DNA from 3 places in the Streptomyces sp. NPDC046977 genome. Region 3 is predicted to be linked to each of the others. Evidence: riboswitches for the same ligand, from Rfam matches in the RefSeq annotation. Region 3 holds a riboswitch; each other region holds the start of a gene.
The links. A riboswitch is a leader RNA that binds a small molecule or an ion and turns the genes downstream of it on or off. The one in region 3 is predicted to bind cobalamin.
Positions count from the first base shown of each region.

Region 1: it holds a riboswitch for cobalamin, as region 3 does, so the genes downstream of both, ABZ883_RS38240 (prenyltransferase/squalene oxidase repeat-containing protein) here and ABZ883_RS20495 (HoxN/HupN/NixA family nickel/cobalt transporter) in region 3, are expected to answer to the same signal.
Region 2: it holds a riboswitch for cobalamin, as region 3 does, so the genes downstream of both, metE (5-methyltetrahydropteroyltriglutamate--homocysteine S-methyltransferase) here and ABZ883_RS20495 (HoxN/HupN/NixA family nickel/cobalt transporter) in region 3, are expected to answer to the same signal.

Region 1 covers NZ_JBEYWO010000041.1:5,269-11,048, forward strand. Annotated here, with positions in the region: gene ABZ883_RS38235 (hypothetical protein) at 82-1,494, opposite strand; cobalamin riboswitch at 1,624-1,699, opposite strand; cobalamin riboswitch at 1,791-1,935, shown strand; gene ABZ883_RS38240 (prenyltransferase/squalene oxidase repeat-containing protein) at 2,155-4,821, shown strand; gene ABZ883_RS38245 (hypothetical protein) at 4,818-5,780, shown strand, end outside.
Region 2 covers NZ_JBEYWO010000012.1:138,663-144,442, reverse strand. Annotated here, with positions in the region: gene metE (5-methyltetrahydropteroyltriglutamate--homocysteine S-methyltransferase) at 1-2,134, opposite strand, end outside; cobalamin riboswitch at 2,318-2,464, opposite strand; gene ABZ883_RS20025 (hypothetical protein) at 2,582-2,929, opposite strand; gene ABZ883_RS20020 (acyltransferase) at 3,085-4,293, opposite strand; gene ABZ883_RS20015 (PP2C family protein-serine/threonine phosphatase) at 4,496-5,581, shown strand; gene ABZ883_RS20010 (alpha/beta fold hydrolase) at 5,654-5,780, shown strand, end outside.
Region 3 covers NZ_JBEYWO010000013.1:426-6,205, reverse strand. Annotated here, with positions in the region: gene ABZ883_RS20500 (PepSY domain-containing protein) at 1-784, shown strand, start outside; gene ABZ883_RS20495 (HoxN/HupN/NixA family nickel/cobalt transporter) at 864-1,964, opposite strand; cobalamin riboswitch at 1,992-2,194, opposite strand; gene ABZ883_RS20490 (metalloregulator ArsR/SmtB family transcription factor) at 2,283-2,660, shown strand; gene ABZ883_RS20485 (TerD family protein) at 3,007-4,272, opposite strand; gene ABZ883_RS20480 (hypothetical protein) at 4,508-4,942, shown strand; gene ABZ883_RS20475 (hypothetical protein) at 5,156-5,641, shown strand; gene ABZ883_RS20470 (ABC transporter substrate-binding protein) at 5,668-5,780, shown strand, end outside.

The sequences.
Region 1 (5,780 bases), on a different contig from region 3:
CACATTCCGGACCGCGGGTCGTGGCTTTCGGGCGATGGACGGCGCCCGCGGACGCACGGTCCGCGGGCACCGCTTCGGATGTCAGACACCCCAGCGCAGGGCAATCGTGTCGCCGACGTTGATCACCTTGCCGCGGGTGGCGGCGGCGAAGGAGGACCCGTCGACGCTGACCTTCCACGTGCTGGAGCCGCTGTTGGCCTTGCCGTTGAGTGCGGTGATCGTGCCCGTGCCGGAGGCCGGGGTGACGGAGGTGACGCATCCGGACGGGGTGCCCGCGGTGCCCGCCGCGTCCAGGAGCGCGCCGAGCGTCGTGGTGGCGCCGGTCGGGGTGAGCGTCACGGAGCAGACCTTCAGGTTGCCCGCGCCGTCGTCGACAGTCAGCGCCAGCTTGGCGGCGGTGCCCGAGGCGAAGGAGGTCTGGCTCACCCACTGCGGCGCGCCGACCGTGGTCGGCACGGGCGGGGCCGAGGTGAAGCCGCCGCCCGCCACTGCGCGCAGTCCGTCGATTGACGCGTACGCCTGCGGGGTGGTGTCGCTGGGGAGGTACTTGAAGCCGCCGCCGGGGTTGAACTGCTGGGCGATGAGGAAGTCGACGGGGGTCTTGCCCATGGAGGTGAGGAAGTCGCCGGTCTGCGAGTTGATGCCGCAGGCGTTGAGGCCGGAGACGGCCCAGCCGTTGGAGTCGGTGTTGACGCCGAACATGGAGTTGAAGGCGCCCGAGCTGGCGACGAGCTTGCCCTTGAGGAACGCCTTGGCCTGCACGACGTCCATATCGGTGGCGGGCACGCCGGAGACGCACAGGGCGGCCATGGCCGCGCCGGTCATGTCGATGTCGCTGGTCGCGGCGAGCTGGCTGGCGTTGCCCTCGGCCTTGCTGTAGTTCCAGCCGCCGTCGTTGTGCTGGTTGGCGCGGAGGCGGGTGATGATCGAGTCCCGTAGGGCCTGGGGTATGCGCTGCGTGCCGGACTGGGTCTTGGCACCGTTCAGGGCGAGGGCGGCGAAGACGGTGCCGTTGAAGTTGGCGGACGGGCCGAAGTAGCCGGCTTCCGCGGTCTGCCAGTAGCCGTAGATGTCGGCGACCAGGTTGCGTGACGCGCTGACGCGGGCCGGGTCGATGCCGGCGGCGTAGGCGTTGAGCGTGGCGCGTTCGTAGTCGGTGACGACCGGGGACGTCGACGGCCAGGACGTGGTGGAGAGCAGGTTGCGGTAGACGGTTCTGGCGTTCTTGCTGGTGTCGCCGCCGGGGGTGACGTCGACGACGGCGGTGCCCGCGGCCGCGAACGCGCTGAACGCCCACTCGTTGGACAGCCCGGCGCCGGCGTACGAGCCGTCGGCGGCTTGCAGGGACTTGAGGTAGGCGACGCCGTTGGTCTTCGAGGTGGCGATCTGTGCCGGGGTGGACGTCGCCAGTGCCGGCTGCGCGGTGAGGACGAACGCGCCGAGCACGGCCGCCGCGGCGAGCGCCGGGCGACGGAGGGACGTGGCGAGGGACATGGCCTGCTCCTGGGGTGAGGGACGCCGGCCGGTCGCCGTGCCGGACCCTCGCGAGCTGCGCGTGGGGAGCGGCGGGCATGGCCGCCGTCCGGGACGCGTGGATCGGCTTCCGAGGGTGCATCGCCGTTTGGGCATTCGGGCTCGGGACGGCTCCTCGCCGTCCCACACCGCTGCGCGTCAGCCCCGGATTCTCACCGGATTCCCCCACTCGGCAGCCAGGGACGCTACCCGAACCCCCGTCCCTGCCGCCAGACCTGCCCAGGGCGTCCACCGCGGTCCCGGGAAGGCGGTCTTGACGCTGGATTCGGCGACGTGCTGCAATCCGGCTGATACGCAATGCTGTTCCAGGGGAAGCCGGTCGAATCCCGGCGCTGACCCGCAACCGTAGGCCCGGCATCGTCCGGGCGAGCCGGAATGCCTGGAGCGTGTTCAACAGCGACAGACGCCGTCGTGGACTGCGGCGTGGTTCGACCGGTCTCACCCGGCGGCGGCCTGTCCGCCGCGCGGTGGGGGCCCCTCAACCACACCCGGTTCGTGCCGGAACGATGACGAGGGGCCGTGGTGGGGACTGACAGGCGAAGAGATGGACGGACGGGGCTGCGGAGGACGCGGCGCCTGCCGGCGCTGATATCCACGCTGTTCCTGCTGGTTGGTGCGGGCGTGACGTTTCTCACCGTCCCCTCGGCGGCGGCCGGTCCGGTGGGCGAGTGCACCGCGGACAAGGGCGCGATCGTGGCCGTCGACTTCGCACCGTTCGGCGGCACCGTGGAGCGCGGCTGCGACACCACCCCGACCACCGGCTACGACCTCCTGCACGACGCCGGGTTCACCACCGAGGGCACCGAACACGACGGTCCGGCGTTCATCTGCCGGATCGGCCTCGGCTCGTTCAACTCCGGGACGCAGTACCCGACTCCCACTCAGGACACCTGCGTGCTGACGCCGCCCGCCACGGCGTACTGGTCGTACTGGGTCGCCTCGCCCGGTCAGGACGACTGGAGCTACAGCCAGTTCGGCGCCATGGACCGCAGGCTCCACGACGGCGACGTCGACGCCTGGGTCTACGGCGGAACCGACATCGGGGGCACCACCGGCAAGCCCTCCTTCAGCCCCGACGACGTCCGCGCGGGCGGCGGCGGAGGGCCGAGCGACCCGACGGGCGAGCCCACCGGCGACCCCGGCGACGTCGACCTGGACACCGCCGCAGCCTGGCTCAAGGGCAAGCTCACCGACGGTGAACGCATCGTCGACGACGGCGCCGAGACCCCCAACTACCTGCTGACCACCGAGACCGCCTACGCGCTGGCCGCCGCTGAAGGCAAGAGCCCGGCCGTCGACAAGATCACGGCGTTCCTTGTCACGCACACCGACGACTACGCCTACGCCGCGGGCAAGGAAGAGGCCCCCGACGCCACCGCCGCCGCCCGCCTGGCCCTGCTCGCCGAGATCACCGGCGCCGACCCGGGCGACTTCGGCGGCCACGACCTGACCGGCGACCTCGTCGGCAATGTCTGCCCGGCGGGCCCCGAGTCCGGCGAGCCCACCCCCGGCTGCACGGCCAAGGGCGACTTCCGGAACGCCACTTACACCGACGGTCAGGCGCTGTCGGTGCTGGCCCTGCTGCGCGCGGGCGTCACGCCGCCGGCCGGCACCCTGGACCGGCTGACCCAGGTCCAGTGCGAGGACGGCGGTGCCACCAGCATCCTGATCCGGCCGGGCGAATTCTGCGATGGCGACCCGGCCACCACCGGACTCGTCGCCCTGGTTCTGGAGAACGCCGGCGGCCACGATGAAGCCGTGGCCAAGGCCCACGCCTACCTGAAGAAGGCTCAGCGCGAGGACGGCTCGTTCCCCGGCTGGACCGGCGCGACCACCGGCAGCGTCTCCGCGACCGCCTGGGCGTCGCAGGCCCTGCGCGCACTGGACGACACGGGTCTTGCCGACACGGCGGTCGCCTGGCTGTCCCGGCAGCAGCTCACGGACGGCGGGTTCGGCTTCGAGGAGGGGGCCACCGACTCGTCGCTGTATCCGACGCCGCCCGCGGTCGTCGCCGGAGCCCGGACCAGTCTGGTCGACCTCACCGCGAAGCGCGACGAGCCCACGGACCCGCCGACCTCGCCCACGCCGACCGGCGACCCCAGCAGTCCCGCCGGTGACGGGCCCGATCTGGCCAAGGGCGTCGCGTACCTCACCAGCGCCGACAACCTGAAGCAGGGTCAGTACTACACCGCCGGACCCGGCACCGCGCGGGCCGACTTCGGGCTGACCATCGACGGCGCGTACGCGCTGGCGGCCACCGGCCTCAACGACGCCAAGCTGCGCGGCATCGTGGACTTCCTCGACCACGGTGGCGAGGACGGCGAGAACCGCACCCTCCAGGACTGGACCGGCGTCGGAACCCCGTACGCAGGGGGCGGATCGATCGGGAAGGCCGCGCTGCTGGCCGAGTCCGTCGGCCGTGACCCGCGCGACTTCGGCGGCCAGGACCTCATCGCCGCCCTGGGCAAGGCGGTCTGCACCAAGGCGAGCACCGCGCCCGACGTGTCCTGCCCCGCCAAGGGCGCCTACACCTACGCCCCCTCGGTGTTCTCGCAGACCCTCGCGATCATGGCGCAGCTTCGCGCGGGTGAGAAGACCGCGGCCGCGGCGCCGATCGCGTACCTGGAGAGCCTCCAGCTGGACAACGGTGCCTGGCCGAGCCTGATCCCTTCGACCGGTGACTCCGACGTGGACTCCACCGCGATCGCCGCGATGGCCCTGGACCTGGTCGGCGGCGAGGGCGCGGACCGGGCCGTCGACAAGGCCCTGGCCTGGATCGCCTCCAAGCAGTTGGACGACGGCGGTTTCCCGGGCGCCGCCGGGAACTCCGTCAACTCGGCCGCACTCGCGGTGCAGGGACTGTCCCTGAACGCGTCCGCCTATACCGACGAGATCGCGAAAGCACGGCGCTTCCTGGCCTCGCAGCAGAACGACGACGGCGGCTTCAACGTCGCCAAGGACGGCCAGCGCGGCTCCGATCTGCGGGCCTCCACCCAGGCCGTGGGCGGCGCGACCGGTATCTCCTTCGGTGTGCTGAACCGCGACCTCACGGACACCACACCGCAGCCCACCCCCAGCGGGAGCCCGAGCGCGCCCGTCATCATCACGCCCGACGGCAGCGGCGGTTCCGTCGGAACGGGCGGAGCCAACGGCGGCCAGGAAGGCGCCCTGGCGTCCACCGGCATGCAAGCAGGGGCACTGGCCGCTGCCGCGGCCGCACTGATCCTCGTCGGGTGGCGCGCCGTCGTCATCGCCCGCCGCCGCGCCGACGCCGGAGGCCGGCGATGACCCTCTCCACTGTCGCTCGCGCGCTCGTGCGCGGCACGGCAGCCCTCGGCCTTGCGGCCGCCGCGTTCGGGGCGACCACCGCACCGGCCGCGGCCGACCCGCAGGCGATGGGCCGCTGCACCACCACCTCGGGCGCTGTCCTGGCCGTCGACTTCAGCCACTGGGGCGGTCCGATCCTGCGTTCCTGCGGTACGACGCCGACCACCGGTTACGTGCTGCTCAACCAGGGCGGCTGGCGCACCACCGGCACCGGCCACGACGGCCCCGCCTTCATCTGCCGCATCGGATACAGCGGTTACAAGAACGGCGCCCAGTACCCGACCGCTCGGGAGGACTCCTGCGTCCTCACCCCGCCCGCGTCGGCGTACTGGTCGTACTGGCACGCCAACCCCGGGCAGAACGACTGGGAGTACAGCCAGCTCGGCGCCATGCTCTACAAGCCGAAGCCCGGAAGCGTCGACCTGTGGATCTTCGGCGGCACGAACATCCAGGGCACCGAGGGCCGCCCCACGATCAGCCCCGACCAGCTGCGCGCCCACAACACCAAGCCGCAGGGCGACGTGGGCAAGCCCGCCTCCACATCCAAGGCGCCCCAGCTGCCACCCGGAACCGACACCGGGCCCGCGCCGGAGAAAACGACGGCAGCACCGCCGAAGTCCACCTCCGCCGCACCGAAACCGAAGGCGAAGCCGACGCCCACGCGCTCGCCCAAGCCCTCCGCCTCCAGCAGCTCACCGACTGCGACGCCCTCGTCGTCGCCGTCCCCGTCGCTCTCAGCGTCTTCCAGCGCTACCTCGGCCGCTGGCCCGGCGAGCCCGAGCCCGAGCAAGCGTGTTGTCGACGCCGCGCCTGCGGCTGACGCCGGGTACGACGCGGGTTCGGTCGTGCCGCTGCTCGCGGGCGGCGCGCTGGCCGCGGTCATCGTCGGTGCCGCCGTGGTTTCCGGGCGACGCCGCCGC
Region 2 (5,780 bases), on a different contig from region 3:
GCGGCGAGTGGATGTCGTAGACGCCGGGCCCGGCCTCGCGCGGGTACCCGTGCGCGGCGAGTTCGCGGGCGACCTGCATGTGGGAGCGGGCGGCCTCCAGGCTGATGACGTCGGCGTCGAGGTCGTCGATCGCCGCCACGATGTCACCGAACTCGGCGTAGCACATGTGGGTGTGGATCTGCGTGTCCGGACGCACGCCACTGGTGGTCAGCCGGAACGCCTCGGTGGCCCAGGCCAGGTAGCCGGCGCGGTCGGCGGAGCGCAGCGGCAGCGTCTCGCGCAGGGCGGGCTCGTCGACCTGGATGACCGGCGTTCCCGCGCGCTCCAGGTCGCCGACCTCGTCGCGCAGGGCCAGGGCGACCTGGCGCGCGGTATCGGCGAGGGGCTGGTCGTCGCGGACGAAGGACCAGGCGAGCATGGTGACCGGACCGGTGAGCATGCCCTTCACCGGCCGGTCGGTGAGCGAGCGGGCGTAGGCCGTCCACCGCACGGTCATGGGCTCGGGGCGGGAGATGTCCCCGGCGAGGACCGGCGGACGGACGTAGCGCGTGCCGTAGGACTGCACCCAGCCGTGCTGGGTGGCGAGGTAGCCGGTGAGCCGCTCGGCGAAGTACTGGACCATGTCGTTGCGTTCGGCCTCGCCGTGCACGAGGACGTCCAGCCCGGTCTTCTCCTGGAAGGAGATCACCTCGCCGATCTCGGCCTTGATGCGCTCCTCGTACTGCGCCTCGCCGATCCGGCCGGCCCGCAGATCGGCCCGTGCCGTGCGGAGTTCCGCGGTCTGCGGGAACGAGCCGATGGTGGTGGTCGGCAGCAGGGGCAGGCCGAGGTGGGCGCGCTGGGCCGCCGCCCGCTCGCCGTACGGCTGCGAGCGGCGGGCGTCGGCGCTCGTGACCGCCGCGGCCCGTGCCCGTACGGCCGGGTCGTGGGTGATGGGCGACGAGGCGCGGGACGCCAGGGCGGCGCGGTTGGCGGCGAGTTCCCCGGCGATGGTGCCGGTTCCCCGGCTCAGTCCCTTGGCGAGGGTGACGACCTCGGCCGTCTTCTGCCGGGCGAAGGCCAGCCAGCGCAGGATCTGGGGGTCGATGTCGCGCTCGGCGGCGGTGTCGAGCGGCACGTGCAGCAGGGAGCACGAGGCGGCCACGTCGACCCGGTCGGCCAGTCCCAGCAGCGTGCCGAGGGTGGCGAGGGACTTCTCCAGGTCGTTGACCCAGATGTTGCGTCCGTCCACGACGCCGGCCACCAGGCGCTTGCCGGGCAGGCCGCCCACCGCGGCGAGCGCGTCCAGGTTGGCGGCGGCCGCCCCGGTGAAGTCGAGCGCGAGCCCGTCCACCGGTGCCTTGGCGAGCACCGGCAGGGCCTCGCCGAGCCGGTCGAAATAGGAGGCCACCAGGAGCCTCGGCCGGTCCTCGAGAGCGCCGAGGCGCCCGTACGCCCGCTCCGCGGCGCCGAGTTCGGCGGCGGTGCGGTCCTGCACGAGCGCCGGCTCGTCGAGCTGCGCCCAGCCGGCCCCCGCGGCACGCAGATCGGCCAGGACCTCCGCGTACACCGGCAGCAGCCGGTCGAGGAGGGAGAGCGGCTCGAAGTCCGCGGGGGCGCCGGGGGCGGGCTTGGCGAGCAGGAGGTAGGTCACGGGGCCGACGAGGACCGGCCGGGGCGCGAGGCCGAGGGCGAGGGCCTCCTTGACCGCCTCGACCTGCCGGGACGAGTCGGCCGCGAACACGGTGTCCGGACCGAGCTCGGGGACGAGGTAGTGGTAGTTGGTGTCGAACCACTTCGTCATCTCGAGCGGTGCCGTGTCCTGGGTGCCGCGCGCCATCGCGAAGTAGCCGTCGAGCGCGTCGGCGGCCACGGCCTCCCGGTGCCGCGCGGGGACGGCGCCCACCATCACGGTGGTGTCGAGGACGTGGTCGTAGTACGAGAAGTCGCCGGTCGGCACGTCGTGCACGCCGGCCTCGGCGAGCCGCCGCCAGTTCGCGCGGCGCAGTTCGGCGGCGGTGGCCCGGAGGGCGTCGGCGGTGACCCGGCCCTTCCAGTACCCCTCGACGGCCTTCTTCAGCTCCCGGTTGCCGCCCTGGCGGGGGTAGCCGTACACGGTGGGCCGTGCTGCCGCGGCTGCGGACTTGGTGGTCACGGAGATCTCCTTCGCGAGATGAATCCCTGAGATCCCGGATACGGGGCGAGAGCGCGAAGGCGATGCAGACCGGCGGCCGGGACACGCGCGTCGGGGCGCGGTCGTCCGCCAGGTATGTACGCCGACCCGCCCTCGAGGTCACCGGGATGTCCGCGCGCGTTCGGTCGCGCACGGGCAGCGGGCAGGTCTTCGGACTCGCGGGCACGCCTGCCGGGGGCAGACACCTACTGGCCGTCGCTTCCCAGACCCGGCCGGGCCCAGTGCGTATGACGGCGCTCGTTCCCACTCACCGCTGCGGGGCAGTCCCGGATTCCCACCGGGTTCCCTCTTGCGACGCGTCCCGCCTGGCGGACGGGGGCGAACCAGCTGCGTCCGCCAGCCTACGGCTCCCGGGGCCGCCATGGGCGACGGTGCCCGTATTCCGGGACGGCGGGTCGCGACGGCGGGTCAGCGGTGGGACAGCCTCCGCCCTCGGCGCAACACCCGTTCCGCCAGGACGACGTTGACGATCGCGGCGCACGTCAGCAGCACCACGTTCAGCGTCGCACTGCCGAGGCTCAGCCAAGCGGCTTCCTCACCGCCCGGCCCGGCCACGGGGGACCAGATCCCGCCGACCGCGGAGAGCGCCGCATAGCCCCCGTACATCGCCGGCAGCGCCACGGCCCCCGCGGGCAGGGTCAGCGCGACCGCGAGCAGGTAGTAGACGGCCTGCTCGTGAACGGCCCCTGCCACGGCGAGGCCCCCGATCAGCACGACGTACGCCGCCGCGGCGGCTCTCCCCACCCTGCGCTTCATGTCCGCCCCCACCGTGCGCGCTTCGGCCCCCGACCATCGTAGGGCGGGTACCGAACAGGGATCTCGGTCGACGGATGAACAACGGGTCGCCCGGGAGCCGCTGTTGCCGAGGGGCGGGAAGCCCGGCCGATCTGGCCGGCACATTGGAGTCGCCCCTAAGGCCGCATCCCGAACAGGAAGCGGGTCGTGCGCGTGCGGCGGACCAGGAGCTCGTAGGCGGTGAGGGTGAGGACGAGGGCGATCGCCACGAGCACGGCGTACTCGACGGGGATCGGCGCGGACCAGCCGGTCACGACGTAGGCGACGGCGACCACGATCGGCTGGTGCAGGACGTACAGCGGCAGCACGGCCGCGGCGAGGTAGCCGTAGAGGCGCCGGCGCGTCGTCGGGGCCGGGTGCGGCGCCGCAGGCGGTTGCTCGCGCCGCCGGCGGTCGAGGAGGCCCGGGATGGCGACCACCAGGCACCATCCGGCCGCACCGAACAGCGCCCGGGAGACGGTGGCCAGCATGGTCATCTCGGTGAACGGCTCGTCGGCCAGGGCGAAGCCGGGGCCGGCGGCCGCGAACAGCAGGGCGCCGAGCCAGGCCGCCGTCCCGGCATCGCACCGCATCGCGGTGCGGAAGCGGTCGTCGCCGGCGAGCGCGAAGCCGGCGACGAAGAACAGCAGGTACGACCAGCGGTGCCAGCCCGCGTACTCCTCCTCCAGCCGCGCGAAGGCACAGATCGCCGCGAACACCAGGGCCGGCAGGAGCACCAGGCCCCGCCGGTGCAGGGTCGCCTCCGCCACCCGGTCGCCGATGCGACGGACGCCCGCACGCGGCAACCACCGGTAACACGGCACCAGCATGAGGGAGAACGCCAGGAGGAGCACGACGAACCACAGGTGGCCGGTCTCGAAGTGCTCGCCCTGGACGAGGAAGGGGAACTCCGCGGGCTCCAGGTGCACGTCGAAGAAGCGGGGCAGGAAGCCGAGGTACGACTCGTGGTAGCCGGGGTCGGCCGCGCGCAGCCGCAGCCACTGCGGCAGCGGGTTCAGCGCGAGGGTCGCGAAGACCAGCGGAACGCCGAGCCGCAGCAGCCGCTCCCTGGCGAAGCCGCCCGCACCGCGGCGCCGGAGCGAGTGCCAGGCGCCGAGGCCGGAGATGAGGAACAGCAGCGGCATGGCCCAGACGACCCCGAACCCGGCGATGATCAGGACGGCTCCGGTGGTCTCGGCGTTCTTGACGTAGAAGTCGTCGTCGGCGGCGAAGACGAGCGCCGAGTGGAAGAAGACCAGCCCGATCACGACCAGCATCCGGATCGCGTCCAGCTCCGGCCGCCGCTGCGGTAGCGGTGCCTGCACAGGTTCCGCGCGCGTCGCCATGTCGGTGCCCCCCTGTCGCCGGTACGTGACCAGTGTTGGAAAGGCGGCCGTCGGGCGCCACCCCCGCGACGCAGGACGTACGGCAGTGCGGGGGACATCACGCTCCGCTACGGCCGGACGCGGTGGCCACGGGAGCCGCTGGTCGCGGGAGGGCGGCCGGCGAGCGACCGTGGAAGGGGACGACGCGGCAAAGGACGGTTCCATGCCTGGTGTCTTCGGCAAGAGAAGCGGCGACCAACCGTGGCTGCCGCGATGGGCGCGCAAGCTGAAGATCACCGGCTACGCGCTGGTCCTGATGAGCGTGGCCGCCGACTTCGCGGTGGGGACGAATGTCACCTTCTCCCCGGTGCTCGCCGCTCTCCCGGTGCTGGCGAGTGCGGGTGCCCGCCGGGCGACGGTCCCGGCGGCGGCGGGAGCGGTCGCGTGCGGCCTTTTCGCCGCCCTGGCGATCTACGACGTCGGCGTGCCCGCCGTCGTCCTGGCGACCGCGGCGGCCACGATCGTGGCGACCACCTTCTTCAGTTGCGCAGGCGTCGTGGTGGTGGCCAGCCAGGAACGGGAGTTGGCCAAGGTGCACACGGTCGCCGAGGCGGCACAGCGTGCGCTGCTGAGGCTGGTGCCGCGACGACTGGGGCCGCTGGTGATGGCGGTGCGCTATGTGGCGGCAGAGGCAGAAGCACACATCGGAGGTGATCTGTACGAGGCGATACCCACCAGCTACGGAGTGCGCCTGATCATCGGGGACGTACGCGGAAAGGGCCTGGCCGCCGTGGAGACCGCCGCCGACGTGCTCGGGGTGTTCCGCGAGGCCGCGCGGGCGGAACCGGAACTGGCGGAGGTCGCCAAGCGGCTGGACGCGGCGCTGGTCCGCCGCCCGGCGAGGGAGGAGTTCGTCACGGCGGTACTGGTCAGCGTCCCGGACGCCCCTGGACCGGCGGCCGTGGTCAACTGCGGGCACCCGCCGCCGCTGCTCCGGCACGCGGGCAGCTGCCGCGAGGTGATCCCGTCGGTCGCCGCGCCGCCGCTGGGGCTGCAGGGGCTGGTGGGCAGGGACTACCGCGCCTGCCCCGTCCCGTTCGTCAGCGGCGACCTGCTGCTGCTCTACACCGACGGCGTGGCGGAGGCACGGGACGCCGCGAACCGCTTCTATCCGCTGACCGCGCGGCTGAGCGCCCTGCCCGCCACCGACCCGGAAGACCTGCTGGACGACCTGCTCTCGGACGTCCGCGCCTACGTCGGCTCCGAACTCACGGACGACGCGGCTCTGCTGGCCGTCCGCCGGGTGTGAACCGTAAGAAGGGCGTCAAAGGTGTCGCTGCCGGCGGGCCCCCCGCGCAGTACGGAACGTAATGTCGGACGCATGAGGCGATCGCCTCCCTTTGTCATGGTTCCTGGAGCGTGGCACGGCGGCTGGTCCTGGCAGCCCGTGGCCCGGCTCCTGAGGGCCGCGGGGAACGAGGCGGTGACGCTGACCCTTCCCGGTCTCG
Region 3 (5,780 bases):
GCGCAGTTGGCACGCCGCCACCGGCGTATGGCTCGCCGTCGGTCTGCTCGGTCTCAGCGCCACCGGCCTGACCTGGTCCCACTACGCCGGTGCCCGGTTCGGGGAATTGCTGAACGCGGCGAAGGGGCACGCGCCCGCGCTGGTCACCGCCCTGCCCGGCGGTACCGGCGCCGGCAAGGGCGAGCCTGCGGGGCACGCCGGACACGGCACGGGCGCCGGCGCGGCGACGGCCGACCCCGCAGCCTTCGACGCGGTCCTCACGGTCGCCCGCGAGGCCGGCCTCGGTGGCCGGGTGGAGCTGACGCCGCCCGCCGATGCGACGAGTGCGTGGACCGTGGCGCAGGACGACGACCTCTGGCCGGTCCACTACGACCAGGTAGCCGTCGACGCCGCCAAGGGCAAGGTCACCTCGGAGAGCCGTTGGGCCGACTACCCGGTCCTGGCCAAGCTCAGCAAACTCGGCGTCCAGGGCCACATGGGCCTGCTGTTCGGCATCGTCAACCAGATCCTGCTGGCGCTGATCGCGGTCGGCCTGATCTCCGTCATCGTGTGGGGCTACCGCATGTGGTGGCAGCGCCGCCCCACGCGTGACGGCCGCACGGCGGCCCTCGGGAAGGCCCCCGCACGAGGAACGTGGCGACAACTCCCGCTGCCGGTGCTGATCATCGGCGTCCCGGCCGTCGCCGCGCTCGGCTGGGCCCTGCCCCTGCTGGGCATCACGCTGATCGCGTTCCTCTTCTACGACATCGTGTTCGGGCTCTACTTGCGGCGTCCCGCCGCCTGACGTCGCGGCAGAAGAGGGGACGGGGGCTGCCTCCGGTCGGGCACACCACTGTGCCCGACCGGAGGCCACCGAAAGAACGTCAGACGCTCCCCGCAGTTCGCGCCGCCCAGCGATCCTCGACCTTGGCGACGCGCCAGTACGCGATCGCGACGGCCCACACGACGACGAAGAGGCCAACGATCACGTAGCCGACGTTGTCGAGATCGAGGCCGGCGACCCAGCCGGTGAGCCCGTCCGTCATGTCGAGCTTGTCGTGCAGGACCCCGACCAGTTCGATGGTGCCGATGACGAAGGCGACGGCGATGGACAGACCGGTGATGGTGAGGTTGTAGTAGACCTTGCGCACGGGGTTGGAGAACGCCCACTGGTAGGCGAAGTTCATGAAGGTCCCGTCGAGGGTGTCGAACAGGCTCATCCCGGCGGCGAACAGCAGCGGCAGGCACAGGATCGCGTACCAGGGCAGACCGGCGGCGGCTCCGCTGCCCGCCATCACCATCAGCGCGACCTCGGTGGCGGTGTCGAACCCGAGCCCGAAGAGGAAGCCGAGTGGGTACATCTGCCCGGGACGGGTGATGGAGCGGGTGAGCCTGCCGAGTACGCGGTTCATGAACCCCCTGGATTCCAGGTGGGTTTCGAGCTCCCGTTCGTCGAAGAAGCCCGTACGCATCTTCTTGAAGACCCGCAGTATGCCCAGTAGGGCGACGAGGTTCAGCAGGGCGATGAGATAGAGGAACGTGCCGGAAACGGTGGTTCCGACCACACCCAGCGCCTGGTGCGTTCCGGAGTCCTCGTCCGCCAGGGTGCCTGCCAGACGGGCACCGCCGGCGACGAGCGCCGCCAGGGCCACCACGACGCTGGAGTGCCCGAGGGCGAACCAGAAGCCCACGGAGACCGGGCGTTTGCCGTCCGCCATGAGCTTGCGCGTGGTGTTGTCGATGGCGGCGATGTGGTCGGCGTCGAAGGCGTGCCGCATTCCCAGGGTGTAGGCGGTGATACCGAGGCCGAGACCGAAAGCCTCGGAACCGACCCGGTAGTCGTTCGGTATCACCAGCAGGAACAGCACACCGAAAGCGACGACGTGCAATGCGGCGATCACGGCCATCAGGCCCGCGGTGCGGAGCGTGTCCTCGCGCCGCCAGCGGAACGGGCCGGCGAACGGGGCAGATGGGGGCAGGGTCATGCGGTCACGCTCCAGCACCTCGTGGATCAACTCGTGAGATGCCGCGGCCGGTCTCCTGGCTTACGGGCGAAGCGCGCCCGCCCCTGCCTTCCCGGCCTGTGAGGACCAGTGGCACCGCCGAAGCGGGAGGGGGCGGGAACTACCCGATCACAGTGGCGAGGGCCGCCCCGGACTGAGCCTTCCATCGGCTGTCACCGGTCTTCCCGAGCACCACGGCGCCATCACCCTAGGAGCGCGGGCACTCCGCCTGCAAGGCTGCACAGGTGCAGAGACGCACAGGTATTCAAGATCACATCCCGGGCTGCCAGGATGGCGCCCATGCACCTTGTTCCCGCCGAGCGGGCGGGCCACCGAACCATCGACGGCCACCGTGTCTGCGACGCTGTCGCCGCCATTGGAGAACCTGGGCATGTGCGGGCCTGGGCGGATCGCTTCTCGCTGCTCGCCGATCCAGGCCGTCTCGCGCTGCTGCTGGCTCTCCGGACGGCGGGGCCGATCGCGGTCACGGACCTGGCGGTCGCCACGGGCATGACGGACACGGCGGTCTCCCAGGCCCTGCGGCTGCTGCGGGCCGCCGGCATCGTCACCGGTGACCGGCAGGGCCGGATCGTCCGCTACCGCATCGTGGACGAGATGACCGGGCAACTGCTGGGACACTGCGCGGCGCCTCAAGGAGACGGGGCCGCCGACATGTGACGTTCCCATCGCCCGCCGGTCGACGATGAGCTGGTTGACACCCGGCGCCCGCGAGACGCCTTTGACGGGTGAACGAGAGCCTGCGGCGACATGGTGGACCGGGGTCGGGACGGGCAGGTGAGCCCGGCGGGCCCGCTTGCCCCGCACACCGTGCGAGCGGGGCCGGACGCGCGGGAGCCGTCAGGCGCCGGAGGCGGTCTACGCGGCGGTGAGGCATGCCCCAATGCCTCTACACCGATCGCGCACTCCTGCCCAACTTGTCCACGTGTCCTTTCCCGTGTTCGATCCCACACCTGCTTGAGGTCGGTCCGTGGGAGGAAAGGGTCAAGAGTGGGACGGCGGCCAGCTACCTCGTCTTGAATTCGACCTTGCCTGCGCTCATCCGAAAACTGCCACTGGAGTACAGCATCGGCCGGGCCTCCACGTGATTCCCGCTGTACTTCTCAACATGCCGAATCTCAATGCCACCAGGGGCGGTGAAGTCGATCAACGCAATAGCAACCCAGTAAGACAGGTTGCGATTATTGAACAGCGGTACTGTGACAGTCGAGCCCCGCCCATCGGTTACAACTGCCCGGGCACCATACGACTTGAACGAGCCGACACCATTCTCAACCGCACTGTACGCGCAGATGAGAACATATCCCTGCAGGTCGGGACGCCGGATCGTGATGGTCTCCCGCCCCGGCCTCCGGGAATCGCCATCTAGGGCGATGAATGGCGGAGCCATGAGCGATCCCAAATTCCGGTAATAAATCACCTGTTCGGATTTGCTCGGCTTGGCACCCTTGGGCGTCACCAGACTCCGCGGAACATGCAACGCGTAGAGATCCAGATCGGCCCCGGCCCTCCGTCTGGCATCACTGCCTCCGTTCCATTCGAGCATGGCCGTTACAGCGAGGCTTGGATCTTCCTTTCTCATGTTGATCGTTGCCTGGCCACCCTTGGTGAGCACAACCCGTCCCAGAGGGCCCGGCGGGGGCAGCGGTGTCACCGGCGGCCGTTGCAGTGCAGCGGACGGAACGGCAGGGGCGCGAACCGGCTGGGCACTTGTCGCATGGTGCGACGTGCTCGGCGACTCAGGTGGCGTTGCAGCCACAGCGGCCGAGGCGGGGCCAGGGTCGTCCACGACGATCCCGAAATCCCCGGCCAGACCCGCCAACCCGGTGTCCCAGCCCTGCCCCACGGCACGAACCTTCCAGGAGCCGGCACGGCGGTAGAACTCGACCACAACCGCGACCGTCTCCCGGTTTGCGAGGGGCGGTGGCGCAAACATAATGCGGCCGTCTCCGCAGTCGACCACCGCGCGCGGGGTACTGCTCGCATCGAAGTGCGGAGCCGAACATTGCGGGTCAATGCTGGCCACTACAGCGATTCGATCAACTGAGCCGGGTACCGCAGCCAGGTCAGCAGCGATGGTTTGACCTGCAAGACTCACACCGTCCTGAGAGCGGTGGTTGTAGAAGACCAGGTCCTCATCTGTCCGCACTTTGCCATCCTGGGCCAAGAGAACAGCTGAAACATCAATGCCCGTCGTCGGCGTAGTGACGGTGACTTGGCAGGTGTTGCCCAGCAAGGGAGCATTCCCGCCCTTAGTGAGGTTCGTGATCATTCGTGGCCTCCCAGAGTGCTTCACCCATGGTGGTCCGTAGAGCCGATTCGCGCCGGGAAACGGCTGATGTTCCTCGACTGAATCCACGTACCGAGGGGCAACCGGTGGCGGTGTGCCTGAGGGCCGTTGCGGCTAGGACGCGAGCGTGGCCTGCAAGCTTCCGCAGCAGTAGGGCCTCAGCGCTGTCCCGTATAAGCATGTGACCTGTGGTTTTGCCGGACGGGACGGTCGCTGGGTGGAGCCGAAGCGATTGGACAAGTGCCCGTTGCACGGGGCCGGGGCGCGTCCTGATTACCTGGTCGGGCGGCGTCTCGAACGAGTGCTTGCGTCGTGGCACTTGTACAGCACGGTGCCCCTGACCGGCCCGCTGGATCTGTGGCTGATCGACAGCGAGGAGGCCGCCACCCACGTGACGCCGGGATCGGACTGGTGCCTGATCGTAGAGACATCAGCCCCCAGTGAGGGATACGAGATGGCGGAGTCCGGCCGCGTCGAGGTGGCGCCGATTCACAGCGAGGCCCCGTTCGCAGACCATCTCGGTGAGACGATCTTGGGGGTACACAACGAAGCGGACCCGGATACCGGCCGGCGCGCGCTTGAGCTCACCTTCGAGGCCGGCCGTGTCCGGTGCGAGACCTGGTCCGGGGATCTGCGACTGTCCAGCAAGTGATCAGTGCACCAGTACCGGCGGAAACCGTGTGAGGATCCCGCAGAGACGGCGTACACCGCGCCGTGGTCGGCATCGCACGGATGCACAACCCCCTCCTCGCCGCGTGAGTCGTCCGTCTGGAAGGCGGCACTCGCGGCCCACCCTGCCGAAGATCCTTTACGGGACAGCCCTCAGAAGGCGTCCGCCACCGCAGGGGCCGCCTACAGTCGTCGGATGCGCATCGTCTCCCTGCTCCCGGCCGCGACCGACATCGTGGCCGAACTCGGCCTGGCCGCGCAGTTGGCCGGGCGGACACACGAGTGCGACTGGCCGCCCGAGGCAGTTGCCTCCGTACCCGTCGTCACCGGTGCCGCCTTTACGCCGGACGACATGAGCAGCAGGGAGATCTCGGACGCCGTCGGAGGCGCCGCTCACTCCGGCTCCTCCCTCTACACCCTGGACAGCGCGGCGTTGGCGGCCGCCGAGCCCGACGTCGTGCTCACCCAGGACCTCTGCGAGGTCTGTGCCGTCTCCTATCAGCGGGTGAGCCAGGCGGTACGCGTCATGGACACCGGCACCCGGGTTCTGAGCCTGGAACCACGGACCCTGGGCGACGTGCTGGACTGCCTGGTCACGGTCGGCGATGTGCTCGGCGTCCGCGACCGGGCCGAAAGACGCCAGGCCGAACTTCGGCACCGCCTGGACCGGTGTCGCGCCTGACAGCCGATCGGCCGCGCCCTCGTGTCGTGGCGATCGAGTGGCTCGACCCCTTGTGGCCGGCGGGCCACTGGGTGCCGGAGCAGATCAGCCACGCCGGAGGCGAGGCCCTGCTGGCAGCACCCGGCGAGCACACCAAGCC